Regions from separate parts of the Agarivorans sp. JK6 genome, predicted to be linked through region 3. Evidence: predicted binding sites of a transcription regulator. Region 3 holds the regulator's gene; each other region holds the start of a gene.
What was found. The regulator sigma-54, encoded in region 3, starts transcription at its own class of promoters, with help from an activator protein. The targets are predictions, from matches to a motif close to GTTGGCACGNNNNTNGNNT.

Region 1: a site for sigma-54 is predicted at 3,469-3,487, ahead of OV592_RS08450 (FlgO family outer membrane protein). Genes of this name have one in related genera too.
Region 2: a site for sigma-54 is predicted at 2,275-2,293, ahead of OV592_RS11830 (putative urea ABC transporter substrate-binding protein). Genes of this name have one in related genera too.

Annotation. Positions count from the first base shown of each region.
Region 1 covers NZ_CP113525.1:1,776,236-1,781,444, forward strand. Annotated here, with positions in the region: gene OV592_RS08410 (hypothetical protein) at 99-494, shown strand; gene OV592_RS08415 (hypothetical protein) at 496-870, shown strand; gene OV592_RS08420 (hypothetical protein) at 870-1,025, shown strand; gene OV592_RS08425 (hypothetical protein) at 1,051-1,230, shown strand; gene OV592_RS08430 (hypothetical protein) at 1,251-1,538, shown strand; gene OV592_RS08435 (Arm DNA-binding domain-containing protein) at 1,626-1,880, shown strand; tRNA gene OV592_RS08440 (tRNA-Arg) at 2,113-2,188, opposite strand; gene OV592_RS08445 (flagellar assembly protein T N-terminal domain-containing protein) at 2,264-3,406, opposite strand; gene OV592_RS08450 (FlgO family outer membrane protein) at 3,515-4,099, shown strand; gene OV592_RS08455 (LPP20 family lipoprotein) at 4,080-4,556, shown strand; gene OV592_RS08460 (FlgO family outer membrane protein) at 4,615-5,209, shown strand, end outside.
Region 2 covers NZ_CP113525.1:2,537,142-2,542,350, forward strand. Annotated here, with positions in the region: gene OV592_RS11820 (ABC transporter ATP-binding protein) at 1-142, opposite strand, end outside; gene OV592_RS11825 (ABC transporter permease) at 142-966, opposite strand; gene OV592_RS11830 (putative urea ABC transporter substrate-binding protein) at 977-2,059, opposite strand; guanidine-I (ykkC/yxkD leader) riboswitch at 2,119-2,214, opposite strand; gene OV592_RS11835 (methyl-accepting chemotaxis protein) at 2,671-4,674, shown strand; tRNA gene OV592_RS11840 (tRNA-Leu) at 4,821-4,907, opposite strand; tRNA gene OV592_RS11845 (tRNA-Cys) at 4,925-4,998, opposite strand; tRNA gene OV592_RS11850 (tRNA-Gly) at 5,017-5,092, opposite strand.
Region 3 covers NZ_CP113525.1:3,981,481-3,986,689, forward strand. Annotated here, with positions in the region: gene OV592_RS18325 (KpsF/GutQ family sugar-phosphate isomerase) at 1-329, shown strand, start outside; gene kdsC (3-deoxy-manno-octulosonate-8-phosphatase KdsC) at 329-880, shown strand; gene lptC (LPS export ABC transporter periplasmic protein LptC) at 877-1,434, shown strand; gene lptA (lipopolysaccharide transport periplasmic protein LptA) at 1,460-1,939, shown strand; gene lptB (LPS export ABC transporter ATP-binding protein) at 1,939-2,664, shown strand; gene OV592_RS18350 (RNA polymerase factor sigma-54) at 2,717-4,219, shown strand; gene hpf (ribosome hibernation promoting factor) at 4,244-4,531, shown strand; gene ptsN (PTS IIA-like nitrogen regulatory protein PtsN) at 4,540-4,983, shown strand; gene rapZ (RNase adapter RapZ) at 5,010-5,209, shown strand, end outside.

The sequences.
Region 1 (5,209 bases), 2.2 Mb from region 3:
TGTGGCGTCCCCATGAGGCGTGGTCTACTAGAAAGTTAGGCAGGTCTAGGGCATTGAATTACAAGGAGTTTAATGAAAACCAAAAAGAGAAGAATAACATGCTAGACAAAATTCTGGGTTCTGTAGCTAATACGTTTGATAGAAACTTCATGACCAAGAGAGCAATCGTGAATCACGCAACGTTCATCGGAATGATGCACCGCGAAGAAGCTCAAAGATGGTTAGCAATGCTGAGCTATGAATCACTAAGAGCCGTGAATCTGGCAACCTCCAACATCAATGAGGGCAAAGGCGCAATAAGCCTACAGCTGGCTCTCGCAACCCAAAAGAAAATAGCTCGTGATGTGGGTAACTGGGATGCCTACTCATTCTTCGATCAGATGATGGGGATTAACGAGAAATCGCTGGACGCAATATCCGAGCCTGCTTGGATTCAAATAGAAGCCAACCTTCGCATACATGACCTCGATTCAATTTTCGAAATGGGAGCATAACATGAGATTACTAAAGAAATTGTTTGGCAAAACACGCAATATCGACCAGCTAAAAGCATTCACCGAAGCGAACATGATTATCCTTGGTTTTGAAAACGCTGATAGTCGTAAAATGACGCTTAATACTGTGACCGATAAAATGTGGCAACAGCTACATGCGGCTACTAAAGGCGCATCAGATGCACTTGCTGGTAGCTATTCTACTCTCTGGGTTCTGCAATACGCCAAGAAGATTGCAGACGAAGACGGTATCGAACCTTTCTCAATCGTATTCCACGAATTACTCCTAGGCAACAAAGCCACGCTAGAGAGATTTCCCCGCGCTGAATTAATCGAAGTTGACCGTAAATTCAAAAGCATCACAGGGGCTGCATAATGAAAAATAAACTAATCAAAGCCTTAGGATTGATCGCCGTATTTGCAGCTCCGTGGCTATTCACCAAGCATCAGTTAGGTGCAGCAGCGTTAGCGGTAGTGGTAACAGCATTTATCACGCAGGCGGTAATTAAACGTAAAGCCAAAGAAGCTTAATCGATGAAATCAACTGGAGCATAGCATGGACCCAACCCAAAAAATGATTCAAGACGCTATTGCAAGGCGTGATGTGAATAAGCCGAAAGCATTCGTACCTTTCCATGTTAATAAAAATTGCAAACGCTGCGGCGGAACAAACTTCGTACCTGAATATCGCGGTTACAAGGGCGGTGTGTGCTTCCTTTGCAACCCAGACGCATAACAACACCAAGAGCTCAATCGATGGAAACTAGCACAAGCAAAGCAATTTATGACGAAATTGTCTACGGAAACAAGGACAAAGCCAAGAGCAAAATTACGTTGTTGATACTGAATGACGGCGATGGGGATGGTGAGGCAGCTAATGAGCTATATCAAATGACCCAAATTAGCGGCACAACATATACGTGTCCTTGGGTTGCTCTGGAAAATGAGTTTAGCGCCAAATATTTCGAAATCAATGCGACTCAAACGAAGATATTAATGAAAAGCATATGCCTAGCATATAACGCACTGTGCGAGAGTTGCTAACGCACAGCTACATATGTGTCGACGTCGAGACCACCGACCGAGAGGCAGCAATTAGCTGCCTTTTTTGTTCGAGAGGAGCTAGTAATAATGACTGAATCAGATATTGCAAAATTAGAACCTAAGAAATCGCCGTATATGCTAGCCGACAACGGGCGCGGTTCAGTTAAGGGTTTATTTGTTCGTATCACGCCAGCAGACACCAAATCATTCATATTTAAGTACAACACTGGCAAGCACAAGCAAACACCGTCGCGGTTAAAGCCTTACTACAAGTCGGAAACTATCGGCAAGTTCGGTACTGTGTCGCTCGAAGCTGCGCGCAAGGCCGCTCGCTCCATGTGAGATGAACTTCTTGGATTGGGGGCGGATAAGTTTGAAGCCAAAACCAAGGAAGCAACCGTAGACGACGCTGTGAAGGCATTGAGCGAATCCGAATCTGCAAAGTCGCTGGGGGCGCTCAACAAAAAGATTACCTATCTAAAAGCGGCATTCGCGTTTGCGGTTCCTAGCTAGAGCACGATTCGAACCACTACGATTTTCGATACCGTCCGACGCGCTGATTCGCGGCAGATACTGGCGTCCCCTACAGGATTCGAACCTGTGTCTAAGACTTAGGAGGTCCTTGTTCTATCCAGCTGAACTAAGGGGACACTAAAGTAAGGCGCACACCTAGTTTAGTGTGCGGGTACATTATACTCAGCTTTAACTTTATGAAAAGCAAAGCCTTACTGTTTGCTTACTAAGTCACCAAGTTGAATATTTGCCGTCATGCTTGGGTCAACCGCTACCACGATTGCACTCTCTTGATACACTTGCTCAATTCTTACCATGCTGTCAGCCATTATTTGCTCTTGGCGTGGAATGTCCCAGTTTCCCCAGTGATAGTTTTGATGAATCAAGTTTAACAACATGCCGCGGTTAAGCTGATTTGCTTTCCCTAGGTTTATTTGCCAGCGGTCTGGCCCAAGTACTTTTACCACGCTGCCTTGTAAGGGTTGGCAAGCCAGTAGAGCATCTACTTCGGTAACCACTTGTTGCAAGGTCGCGTTTACCGTTTCTCCATAGGCTGATAACCAAAACTCGGCAGAGTGGGGGGATATCACTTCTCTGGCGTCAAACTCCCATGGCGCGTTTACTGAAAAGCGCTTGTTGTATATTTCTTCTAAATCAATGGCGTTGTATACCCTGGCATTCACCACAAAGTAACGTTGCGGATAACTAAGGTTAATAAATTTAGGCTTGTGCACTTTGTCTAGAGAAATGTTCTCGATTTCTAAGCCAAGCAAATATTGTGCGCCATAACGATCGGCAACATCTTTAATGCCCTTGTAGTTATGTTCTCCTGGCTTGTAATAATTTAAAGGTAACTTTGGTGGGGGCTTTACGTTGAACTGATTACCCACCTGGCGAGCAATGTCGTAGGTGCGTTGTTCAACTGCTGGTGATAGCTCTTGGAGTTGGCCCACACGCGCTTGATGTTGCTGCTTTAAGAAGGGAGGGAGCAGCAACATGTTTTTGCTATAACCACTGGCTTTACATTGGCTGGTAGCAGGGAATACGTCGGCTTGTAAAATTATATAGTATTGTTGGCCGTGATTACCTTCGTCTAATACGGTTAGGTTATGCAAGGAGCCTTTAGAAACCACTTCAATTTGATCAAGCGTGAGTTGCCCGCCAGAGACTTTGCTAATGCTGGTAACAGACGCTCCCGAATACAACAGAAGCTGCTTAACCGCATCTTGGGTGGCTAAGCTTTTGGCTTGTTCAAAGTCGTTGTTTACGATGGTGGCTTGGCCCTTAGCCTCGTACCATATTGCCTGTGTCGACATGCTAATAAGCATCCCAACTAAAAGAATTATCTGTTTCATAAGGCCCTCCTATGTTTCGGAGTAAGCAATAACTATACCCAAAATAAAACGCTATTTTTTTGACTGGAACGGTTATTGCTTGGAACAAGGAAGTCGGAGGAGATTGATATGCGATATACGACACTATTTATTTTGCTGGTAACGCTACAAGGATGCAATACCAGTTTACATCATGTTTCTAATTATCCTTATGTGGAGCCGCGAGAGCAGCAAGATGCTGCTTTGTATGTGCATGTCGACAACCTGTCTCAACAGTTAACTGATGACGTGGATTTAACCGAGACTGACTCTGTGGCCATAAGTACGGTGGTGGATTTAGACAACTTGCAATCGAGCGATGGATTTGGGCGGCAAGTGGCAGAGGCAATGTTTGCCGCTTTATCGCGTGAAGGCGTCAATATGGTAGAGCCACGCCTTACTGGACGTTTGCAAATGGACCCTGGGTTCGGCGAATTTTCGTTATCGAGAGATGCAGATTTACTGAGAACTGAAATGGAAATTACCTATGTGGTGGTTGGCAGTTTTCAGCGAACAACTTCCGGTAGGCATGTGAATCTTCGTTTAGTTGAGCTATCTAGCCAAGCGGTTGTGTCGGCTGCTTATCAATTTATCCCCAATATGGCGGGGGCAACTTCACCGCGTGTGACTAGTGTAAATGGGAGCTTGCAGCGTCATGAACAATCTGTACTTTAGATCGTGGTTTATTAGTTTAGCGGTTTTGTTGTTGCTAGCTTGTACGCCAACAACCCAAGTTAAACAAGTTGAATGGACTTATGAGCCGCCGGGTGACTTTACCGTGGTTAATGCCGTTGGCTATGCGCCTATTAGTCAGCAACGTGGCGCAGACATGAGCGCTAAACAATTACGCGCAATGAAAGCCTCCAAGTTAGATGCTTATCGAGAGCTTTCTGAGCAAGTGTATGGCCAACATATCGATAGTACCGCAACTGTCAGCGATATGGTGCTTGGTAACGAGCGTTTAGCTGCCTCGGTTGCCGGGGTAATTCGTGGTGCTAAGGTGATTAATGCCTACGCGGTTGACGATGTATATGTTACTGAGTTGCAACTTGATTTCAGAGAGGTGTACCGCGTTACTATGTCAATGGCACCAACTCGCCATCTTGAGAGTCAAAAAACCGTTCATTTTTAGTAAAGATTTTACCTTTCTGGCCGATACTTAAAGCGTAATAGACGATTAAGGAAGCGACATGAAAGGTATATCTTTAGTAGCCTTGGCTACTTCAATGCTGGTGGGGTGCTCGAGTTCCCCATCAATGCAAAAAGTGGTGGTGTATGATGGCTCAAAGCATCACGCCGCACATACTCACAATGCTCACTACATGGAAGGTGTTGTAGATGAGAACGGCCAGTTGTTTTTAAGTGGAATGCAAAGCCGTTCGCTTAACCCTGCCAGCCCAGATATGAGTGACCCTGATGTTCAGCACTCACTGACCGATTATGTAAATCTAATGTCGCAACGCCTAGTCTCAAGCTCTCACTATGTGAATGCCGATACGCCTATTGGCGTGGCTTCGTTTGTTCCTTTAGATAACCTTCGCACCACTGATTTATTTGGCATGCAGCTAGCCGAAAGCTTTGTTTACGAAATGCAACAAAGTGGCTTTTCGGTAATTGATTATAAAACCACTGGTTTTATTCGCATTACCCCAGAAGGGGACTTTGTATATAGCCGCAACGTAAAAGAGTTATCTAAGCGTTTACCCATTGAATACTTGCTCGTAGGTACTTTTAGCAAATCAAATAAAGGTATTTTGGTTAACGCTCGGATCGTTGGCGCTCAAT
Region 2 (5,209 bases), 1.4 Mb from region 3:
GAAAAGTAGATTTGCCACAGCCAGAGGCGCCTACAATGCTAACAAACTCGCCTTCTTCAACACTTAGGTTTAAGCGCTCTAGCACAACGTTATCGCCGTACTCTTTCCAAACGTCTATGGCTTGAATGATTGGAGTGCTCATTATGCGTCTCCTTGTGTTTTGTGATACCAAGAAAAAGCATGCACCGACAACTTGCGCAGCAGCCAATCCATTACAAAGGCCAATACACTAATCCACAGCACGTAAGGTAAAATCACGTCCATCGCCAAATACCGGCGAATAAGGAAGATGCGATAACCCAAGCCCTCTGTGGCAGCAATTGCCTCAGCAGCAATCAAAAATAGCCAAGCACTGCCCAAGGTTAAACGAACCGCTTCGATTAGCTTTGGCAGAATTTGCGGAATAACTACTGCAATAATGGTTTGCCAACTTGAAGCACCTAAGGTTTGCGCTTTTAAGATCTGTTCATTAGGTAACGCATCGGTGCGCAGCTGCAGGTCTCTAATCATAATTGGGCAGATCCCAATGATGATCAGCATCACTTTAGATAACTCTCCCAAGCCAAACACAATGAACAGAATAGGCAAAATTGCCATGGGTGGAATGAGCGAGATGGCAGTAACCAATGGCGATAAAGGTGCACGTACGAATGGCACCATGCCATTAGCAACACCCACCATTAAGGCCACTAAGGCGCTGATCCCCACCCCAAGTGCCAAGCGAGTTAAGCTAGCAAGCGTATCTGCCAGCATTAAGTACTCACCACTGCGTTTGCTAGGCTCAAACGCCATGCGGTTAATTGTTTCCACAAAACTCGACATAGCAGGCAATAACTTATCGTTTGGATTGTCTGCTAAACGCGCCTGTGATGCAGCCATGTATAAAGCAATTAGCAGCAAAAACGGTAGTAGGCCCAACATCAGCCGCACGAAGCGGCTAGGTTTTTTATTAATTATGCGAGTCATAGGCAGAGCCTTATAGTTTGCCTTCGGCAGCCATATCCATGTACTCGGCTGTAAAGCGAAGTTTTACGTTACTTGAATCGCCATAAACACCTGATGGAGTTTCGATACCGATAAAGCTAGCATCTGGTGCACCTTCACCTAACAAACCGTGATGGTGCGAAAACTCGGCTACTTTAGCCATGGTGCTTTTTAAAGTTGCGCTATTGGTAAAATCAACAGCTTCTTGAGGTTGGTAGAACATTTTAGTAGACGCTAATTGCGCATCATAACCGGCCAAATCGGTACCTGATGCTTCAGCCATAAATGCACGAGCTTTCATTGCTGCTTCATCATCACCTGACATAGTGGCCATAATCTCGTACCACGCGCCAGTTAAAGCTTTACCTAGCTTAGGATCTTGCTTAAGCGTATCGGTGTTCACTACTAGCAAGTCGATGATCTCACCTGGGATCTTAGATGAATCGAACACCATGTTGGTATCTGGCATTGCCACAATTTCGCTTAGTAGCGGATTCCAAGTAGTAACAGCTGTTACATCTTTGGTAGTGAATGCAGCAACTAAATCGGCGTCGGAGGTGTTTTCAACTTTGATATCACGCTCTTTTAAGTCTACTGACTCTAAGGCGCGAGCTAACAAATAATGCGAAACACTTAACTCTACTAAGTTAACTTTTTCGCCTTTTATGTCAGCAAGGCTTTTATCACCTTTAAGTACTACACCGTCGTTACCATTTGAGAAGTCACCAACAATTAGAGCTGTCGAATCCACGCCACTGGCAGCAGGAATAGTTAGTGCGTCCATGTTGGTCATTACTGTGGCATCAAAACCACCGGCGGTGTATTGGTTAATTGACTCGATGTAGTCGTTCACCTGCACTACTTCGATATTGATATCGTATTTGTCGGCCCACTTATCAACAATGCCTGAGGCTGCACCATAGTCCCACGGCATCCAACCAACATAGATAGTCCAAGCGAGTTTATAAGTAGGTTTATCGGCGGCTTGGGCAGATACAACACTAAGCGCACTTGCGCTAACGATGGTGGCTGCTACTGCCAGGGTACGGAGTGGAGATTTAATTAGATTTATCATGGTCACCTCAATGTGGTTATGCACTTTAAAATAAAAACATGAGAGACGTATTTATTGTCATCTCCCGGGCTTTTATCCCTCCGTGTAACCTCTATGAGGTTGACAACTCTCGGTCCAGACACTGCGTTGCAGCCGGAACCCTAGATGTCTATTGCAAATTTTAAGCGGCTCTTGATGAGGCAGAGCCATACATCTCTCATGTCGCAAGTATTAAGTAGCAATGGATATGCCAACGCTAACGCATCCCTCTATCTAGGTATAAATCACTAAATGAAGCCCCAGTAATTGCTACCAAAAGGCACCATAACGGTGCAAATATGTGATTTATGCACCAAAACTTAATAAAACAAGGGCGTGTTACGCTGTGTGAGAAGAAAACAGTATTGTGGCTACAATATAAAGATAAGCAACGAGCAATCTACTGCGATGCTTCAAAGGCTTATATTCATCAACAACTTAAGTTAACAAGTGAAACTAGCGAGCCTTAAGTAAATCACTTATTGCTTTTAGCTATACCTATTTGATTTTTTATATTTATACTCGAATAACTAATTACATTAGCGTGATGAATTAAGCGTTCTTGATTGGCACTCAGCAAAAAGGAGTTATGCATGAGTAGTATTTTTTCCCCTGCCGTTTATTTAAGTGACAGAGTAGGTTTTAAATACAAGTTCATAATGTGGACTTGCTTGTTTTTAATGCCAATCGTTTATGGTTTTGGGTCAATTATCCTCACCATGAATAAAGAGATTACATTTACCGAGAATGAGTTAGCAGGATATGAGATTGTTAACCAACTGCCCGGTATCTTCAACTCGGTAGTGAGGCACCAGCATCTAAATACGCTAAGAACGATGGGCGCAGATTACGACAAAGATGAACTCAGCTCTATTCAGCAAGATTTAAATAGCACTCTGCAGCAACTAAGCTCGCAACTTTCTGGCGATAATAAAACGTCGATGGAGCAAGCCCAACAGAGCTGGCAGGCCCTAGCTGAAAGTAAAAGCTCTTTAGGTAAGCTGCTCATTGAACATGAAGCCTTTCTTAGACAAATTAGGGCCATCACCTATAGCGTAGCCGCGAGTAGTGGGTTAACTAGAGATCCTGAAGTAAGCAGTTATTACCTAATAGACATAGCTACCGCCCGTTTACCTATATTACAAAGCAACATAGCTAGGCTAAGAGATAAAGGAGGCGACATTGCTGACTTTGGCATTCTCGACGCTGAAGGTAATGCTGATCTTCAGTTTAGAACCGATAATGCCATCGAAGTGCTTAACGATATGGATAAAGCCTTGGCACAACTAATATCTTACGATAAACAGTTTGAAACTAAACTGGGTAAACAAGCCCAGCAAACTACCGAAAGCATAAAGCAAATCGTTAATTTGATTCGTGATGAAATTCTTAAAGACCAACAAGTTAAAACCAATACCGATACTGTTTTTCAGCTTGCGAATAACAGCTTAAGTCAAATCGAAGATTTTACCGCTGCTTCGCTTAGCTACTTTGGCGAAGAGTTAGGTAAGCGTAAAGCCAGTGCAGAACAAAAACGAGCCGTTATGCTGTTTGCCCTACTCGGGGTGCTACTAGCATGTTGCTATTTCATGATTGGTGCTTATCTATCCATTCGGCGCACCGTTAAACAAATTCGCTATGTTGCAGGTAGAGTTAATCAAGGCGACCTAAGCCAAGACTTAACAGTATATGGTTCTGACGAACTTGCTGACATTGCCCATGACTATAAAACCACCTTAGAAGCATTACGATCGTTGTTAGAGCAAGTTAAGAGCGGCTCTAAAGAAATGTTAATTGCTACCCAACAAATTGATGGCAAATCGCAAGAGGTGAGAGATGCGATTAATCAGCAGCAACTAGAAACGCAGCAAGTAGCTACTGCAGTTGCTGAGATGAATGCCACTGTTAACAACATGGCTGAAGATGCGAATAAAGCCGCAGACTCTACCCTAGCCTCCCAACAAGCAGTTGTTAACGGCCAAACGATTGTCAGCGAAACCATTTCGACGATTGGTTTGATAAATGAAGAAGTACTTACCACCTCTACCTCACTCAATCAGCTACAAGAGCAAACAAGTGCAATAGGTGGAGTTATCGATGTCATTAGAAACATTGCTGAACAAACGAATCTTTTAGCATTAAACGCAGCTATTGAAGCAGCTCGAGCTGGAGAACAAGGTCGTGGCTTTGCGGTGGTTGCTGATGAAGTGAGAACCCTTGCCAACAGAACCCAAACCTCAACTGATGAAATTCAGAAAATGATCGAAGGTTTACAATCTGGATCCTCGAGTTCAGTTAATGCCATGGCAAATGCTAGCAGCCGCGCACTTAGCGGTGTTGAACAAGCCGAAGAAGCCGGTGGCTCTTTTACCAATATTACTCAACGTGTAGACGAAGTTGTCGATTTGAACACTAACATCGCCAGCGCAATTGAAGAACAAAGTAAAGTAATGGACGAAGTGGAACTCAATATCGTACAAATATCTGATGGTGCCAATGCCGCGCTGCTTCTTGCAGATGAAGCGAGCCAAGCCAGTGGTAGCATTGGACAAGAAGTAGATAAGTTGCAGCAGATAGTTAATAAGTATCAACTGTAAGCTAAGTAACTTTATGAATAGCGCAAGGCAATGCGGCATGTGAATTCACATGCCGCCAATTTTTCTAGCAGTATGGCTGATCAATTAGATGCAATAGTTTTGTTCAAACAAAAAAGCCAGTAGCGTTAGCTACTGGCTTTTTTAATTGGTGCCCGGGGCCGGACTTGAACCGGCACGTCCTTTCAGACGAGGGATTTTAAATCCCTTGTGTCTACCAATTTCACCACCCGGGCAAAACTCTTCTTTGTAATGGAGGCGGGTCCCGGAGTCGAACCGAGGTCCACGGATTTGCAATCCGCTGCATAGCCACTCTGCCAACCCGCCAAACAGCGTTACAAATTTTGGAGCGGCACATCGGGTTCGAACCGATGACCTCAACCTTGGCAAGGTTGCGCTCTACCAACTGAGCTAGTGCCGCTTTATTCTTTATCACTATTTAGTGCAAGTGAGTAAGCAACTAGGTTGCACTACTCTTTATACTCACACTGAGCTAGTGCCGCTTTATTCTTTATCACTATTTAGTGCATGAGAGTAA
Region 3 (5,209 bases):
CAGTCGAACAAACTATTCGCGAAGCGCTATTCGAAATCACCGCCAAAGGTTTAGGCATGGTGGGAGTACTTGATTCCAAGCAGCAGCTGGCCGGCATTTTTACCGATGGCGACTTGCGACGTATCCTTGATCAGCGCATCGACATTCACGATACCCAAATTGGCCAAGTGATGACGCAAAACCCCAAAGTAATTGACAACAATTGGCTAGCTTTTGATGCCTTAAAATTGATGAAAACCAAGTCTATTAACGGTTTGTTTGTGCTGAACAATAAAGCCGTTGTGGGTGCATTTAATATGCATACCTTATTACAAGCTGGAGTTTACTAGTGACAATTAACACGCCCTATGGCGCGGTAAGCCAAAGCAATTTTGACGCGGCAGCAAAAATTAAACTTTTAGTTTGCGATGTAGACGGGGTTTTCTCAGACGGTCGCATTTATATGGGCAATGACGGAGAAGAACTTAAAGCCTTTCATACCCACGACGGATTTGGCATTAAAGCGCTACTGAATATCGGCGTCGAAGTCGCTATCATCACCGGCCGCCAATCTAATATTGTGCAACAGCGTATGCAGGCTTTAGGAATTACTCGTATCTACCAAGGCCAACAAGACAAACTCGTCGCCTACCAGCAAATGCTTGAACAATTGTCATTAGCTTCTGAAAACGTAGCCTATATTGGCGATGATGTGGTCGACACCTCCGTAATGCGCGCCTGTGGTTTAGGTGTAGCCGTGCAAGATGCTCATCCCTTGTGTAAACAAAGTGCCAACTTTATCACCCAAACCCGTGGCGGTTTTGGTGCGGTTCGAGAGCTTTGCGATCTAATACTGCAAGCAAAAGGCGAGCTTGATAATGCTCAAGGTATGAGTGTATGAATCGCCCAACCTGGTTCTTTGCGAGCTTATTCATCTTAGCCTTGGTGCTGTGGCAGCTGAGTCCTTCGGAAACTCAGCAGCTAAGTGCTAAACGCGAAGCCAGCAAACCAAACTTTGTTGCCGAAAAGCTCTACAGCGTGAGTTTTGGCGAAGACGGCAGCCCGCGCTATCGGATCTACGCTGAGGAAATGGAGTTTTTTGAACAACTTAAGCACACAACTTTTGCTCAACCAAAGATCTTAGTGTACCCAGATCCAAGCCAACCTGTATGGCAAATTGTGGCCGATCACGCTACAGTACAGCAGCAGCAAAACGTCATTTTAAATGACAATGTAGTAATTAAAAATTTAAGCCGTGGCGAGTATGTTCGCGACTTAATAACCGAAAAATTGGAGATCGACCTGCAAACAGAAACCATGAGCAGCGATCAACCTGTTACCGTTTATGGCCCTTCATACGAACTGTATGGCGTTGGCATGGACGGTGATTTAGCCAACGAAATAGTGACTTTATTAGATGATATCGAAGCGGTTTACCACAACCCACAAGAGTAAGTTAGCACTTGCAGCTAGCTTGTTTATGCTTTCTTGGGGTTCACAAGCACTAGAAGACGACTTCAACAAACAAATTATTGTTGATGCTGACCGCCAGCAGGTCAATATCAAAGAAAACCGAGTTACCTTTTACAATAATGTTGTGGTGACTCAAGGCTCGATTAAAATGCACGCCGAAGAACTCAGTGTTATTGGTAGCGAGGAAAAAGGCAGCGAAGTAATGATCGCTAAAGGCGAACCAGCAACGTTTTATCAATTACTTGATAGCGGCAAGCCAATTGAAGCTGAGGCTAACGAAGTGCGTTACGACCTAAAAACCCAAACGCTAACACTCACTACCAATGCTCAACTCAAACAAGAAGAGAGCTTGGTAAAAGGTAAAATGATCAAATACAGCATCAACAAACAAGAAATGGTGGCACAAGGCGACGAAAACAGCCGTGTAACTACTATTTTCCTACCGCAGCAGCTTGACGAACTAACGCCCAAGGAAGACCAGCAATAATGAGTACCCTAATTGCTGAAAACCTAGCTAAAGCCTATAAGGGCCGTAAGGTCGTTAAAAACGTTAGTCTAAATGTAGAAACCGGTAAAATTGTTGGCTTGTTAGGTCCCAATGGCGCTGGCAAAACAACCACTTTTTACATGGTGGTGGGTTTGGTGCCTCGTGACCAAGGCCGAATCCTCATCGATGATGACGATATCTCTAGTACAGCGATGCACACTCGTGCACGTAAAGGCATTGGCTACCTTCCGCAAGAAGCGTCTATCTTTCGCCGCTTATCTGTGGAGAAGAACATTCTTGCCGTATTAGAGACCCGAAAAGACCTCGATAAAGAGCAACAAATTGGTGCGTTAGACGACCTTCTTGAAGAGTTTCACATTGGCCATATTCGCAAAAACCTAGGCATGAGCTTGTCAGGTGGTGAACGCCGGAGAGTTGAGATTGCTAGAGCTCTAGCCGCCGCACCTAAGTTTATTTTGCTTGACGAACCCTTCGCAGGGGTAGATCCTATTTCTGTTATCGATATTAAAAAGATCATTGAACACCTACGTGATCGCGGTCTAGGTGTACTAATTACCGACCACAATGTTCGAGAAACTCTCGATGTTTGTGAGCATGCCTATATCGTTAGCCAAGGCGAATTGATAGCCTCAGGAAAGCCAGAAGAAATTCTCGAAAACGAACATGTGAAACGAGTTTATCTCGGAGAACAATTCAAGCTATAGTTAAAGTGCAAGTTTAAAAAAAGACAATAAGAAGAAGGAACAGCGGTAGTTAATGAAAGCATCTTTGCAGTTGCGTCTTGGTCAGCAGTTAACCATGACCCCCCAGTTACAACAGGCCATTCGCTTACTCCAGCTTTCAACACTGGATTTACAGCAAGAGATTCAAGAGGCTCTGGAAAGTAACCCTCTGCTTGAGGCGGATGAGTCTCACGCCAGTGATAGTGACGCAACCGACGCTAAATCTGCCAACGAGAAGTCTACCGAGGCCGAATCCACTGCGGACATAGACAACAGTCAAATTGAAGCAGGCGATGCCATTAACCAAGAAACTGTTTCTGACGACCTTCCTGTTGACTCTACTTGGGACGATATCTACAGCGCCAGCTCTGCCCCAGCCAGCTCATCTGGCAGCGCCGTGAGCGATGACAACGATATGTTGTTTCAGGGCGAAACTGTCGACTCTTTACAAGACCACTTATTGTGGCAAATGCAACTCACTCCATTTAGTGAAGTAGACCAAGCCATTGCTTTAGCCATTATTGATGCGGTAGATGAATCGGGCTACCTCACCCAAGACTGTGAGCAGCTACTAGAAGGCTTACGTTCAAGCGATAACAATGACTTAGATGTAGAGCTAGATGAAGTAGAAGCAGTACTTAAACGCATCCAACATTTCGACCCCGTTGGTATAGCAGCGCGCTCGCTGCAAGAGTGTTTACTAATCCAATTAAGCCGTTTTGCCGAAGACACACCTTGGCTAAATGAAGCCAAAGATGTAGTTTCAAATCACATAGATGTATTAGCTAATCGCGATTTTCGTCTATTAGCCCGCAAAACCAAACTTAAAGAAGACCAGCTACGCGAAGTCATGCGTTTGATTCATACGCTTGAACCTCGGCCTGGTAACGCGGTTGAGCCTAATCAAGCCCAGTATGTTATCCCGGATGTATCGGTTGTAAAACGCCAAGGTCGCTGGGTTGTAGAACTCAATCCAGATGCAATGCCTAAGTTGCGTGTTAACTCCCACTATGCATCTTTAAGTAAAACCTCTACCAACGCTAACGATACCCAGTTTATTCGTAGCCACTTACAAGAAGCCAAGTGGTTTATTAAAAGTATCGAGAGCCGCAACGAAACCCTATTAAAAGTATCCAACTGCATTGTTCATCATCAACAGGCGTTTTTTGAGTATGGCGAAGAAGCCATGAAGCCAATGGTACTGAACGATGTTGCAGAAGCTGTAGAAATGCATGAATCCACCATTTCCCGGGTAACCACCCAAAAATTCATGCATACACCTCGCGGCATCTTCGAGCTTAAGTATTTCTTTTCTAGCCATGTGGCTACCGATGGCGGGGGTGAGTGCTCATCAACCGCTATTCGTGCATTAATCAAGAAACTGGTAGCTGCCGAAAATACCAGTAAACCACTCAGCGACAGCAAAATTGCTGATATTTTGGCAGATCAGGGGATCAAGGTGGCAAGACGTACGATTGCTAAATATCGTGAGTCTTTAGCAATTCCACCTTCTAACCAACGTAAGAGCCTTATCTAAGGCCACTAAAAGGGGAAGATATCTATGCAAATTAACCTTACTGGACACCACGTAGAAATAACTGAATCTTTGAAAGAATATGTCCACACCAAGTTTGCCAAACTCACCCGACGATTCGATCAGATCAATAACGTTCACGTCATCCTCAACGTAGAAAAACTGAACCAAATTGCTGAAGCCACATTACATTTAAACGGCGGCGAAGTATTTGCAACCTCTGAGCATTCTGACATGTATGCCGCCATCGACAGTCTGATTGATAAACTTGATCGCCAAGTCATCAAACATAAAGAAAAACTTAACAAACGTTAGCCACCCCCATGCAACTAAATAAAGTACTTAGCTTGGACTGCACCCAAAGTGCAGTTCAATGCTCTTCAAAAAAACGCGCCCTAGAAATAGTAAGCGAACTGGCCGCCAAGCAGCTTGATACCACTACTCAATGCATTTTTGAAAGCTTGTTAAATCGAGAAAAAATGGGCAGTACAGGTATTGGCCAAGGCATCGCTATTCCTCATGGCCGTATCGACAATCAGCATCAAGCCACAGCGGTTTTCTTGCGTTGCGATCCCCCTATTTCCTTCGATGCTATAGATAACAAGCCGGTAGACTTGGTATTTGCATTACTAGTACCCGAAGATCAATGTAAGCAACATCTTAATACTCTAGCTCAAGTAGCTGAAAAACTTAACGATAAGCAAATATGTAAACAACTTCGTTGTGCACAAAGTGATGACGAATTGTACGACATCATGGTAGCCTAATACTCTAATCAGCCTTAGGGATTATCATGGAACTGATCATCGTTAGTGGGCGCTCGGGTTCAGGTAAAACCGTCGCCTTAAGAGTATTGGAAGATCTCGGCTACTATTGCGTCGACAACTTGCCGGTTGTGCTTTGGCAATCACTTATCGACAACTTAAAAAAAACCTATTCTAAAGTAGCCATTAGCATTGATATTCGAAATCTTCCCGATGAGCTATCACCGGT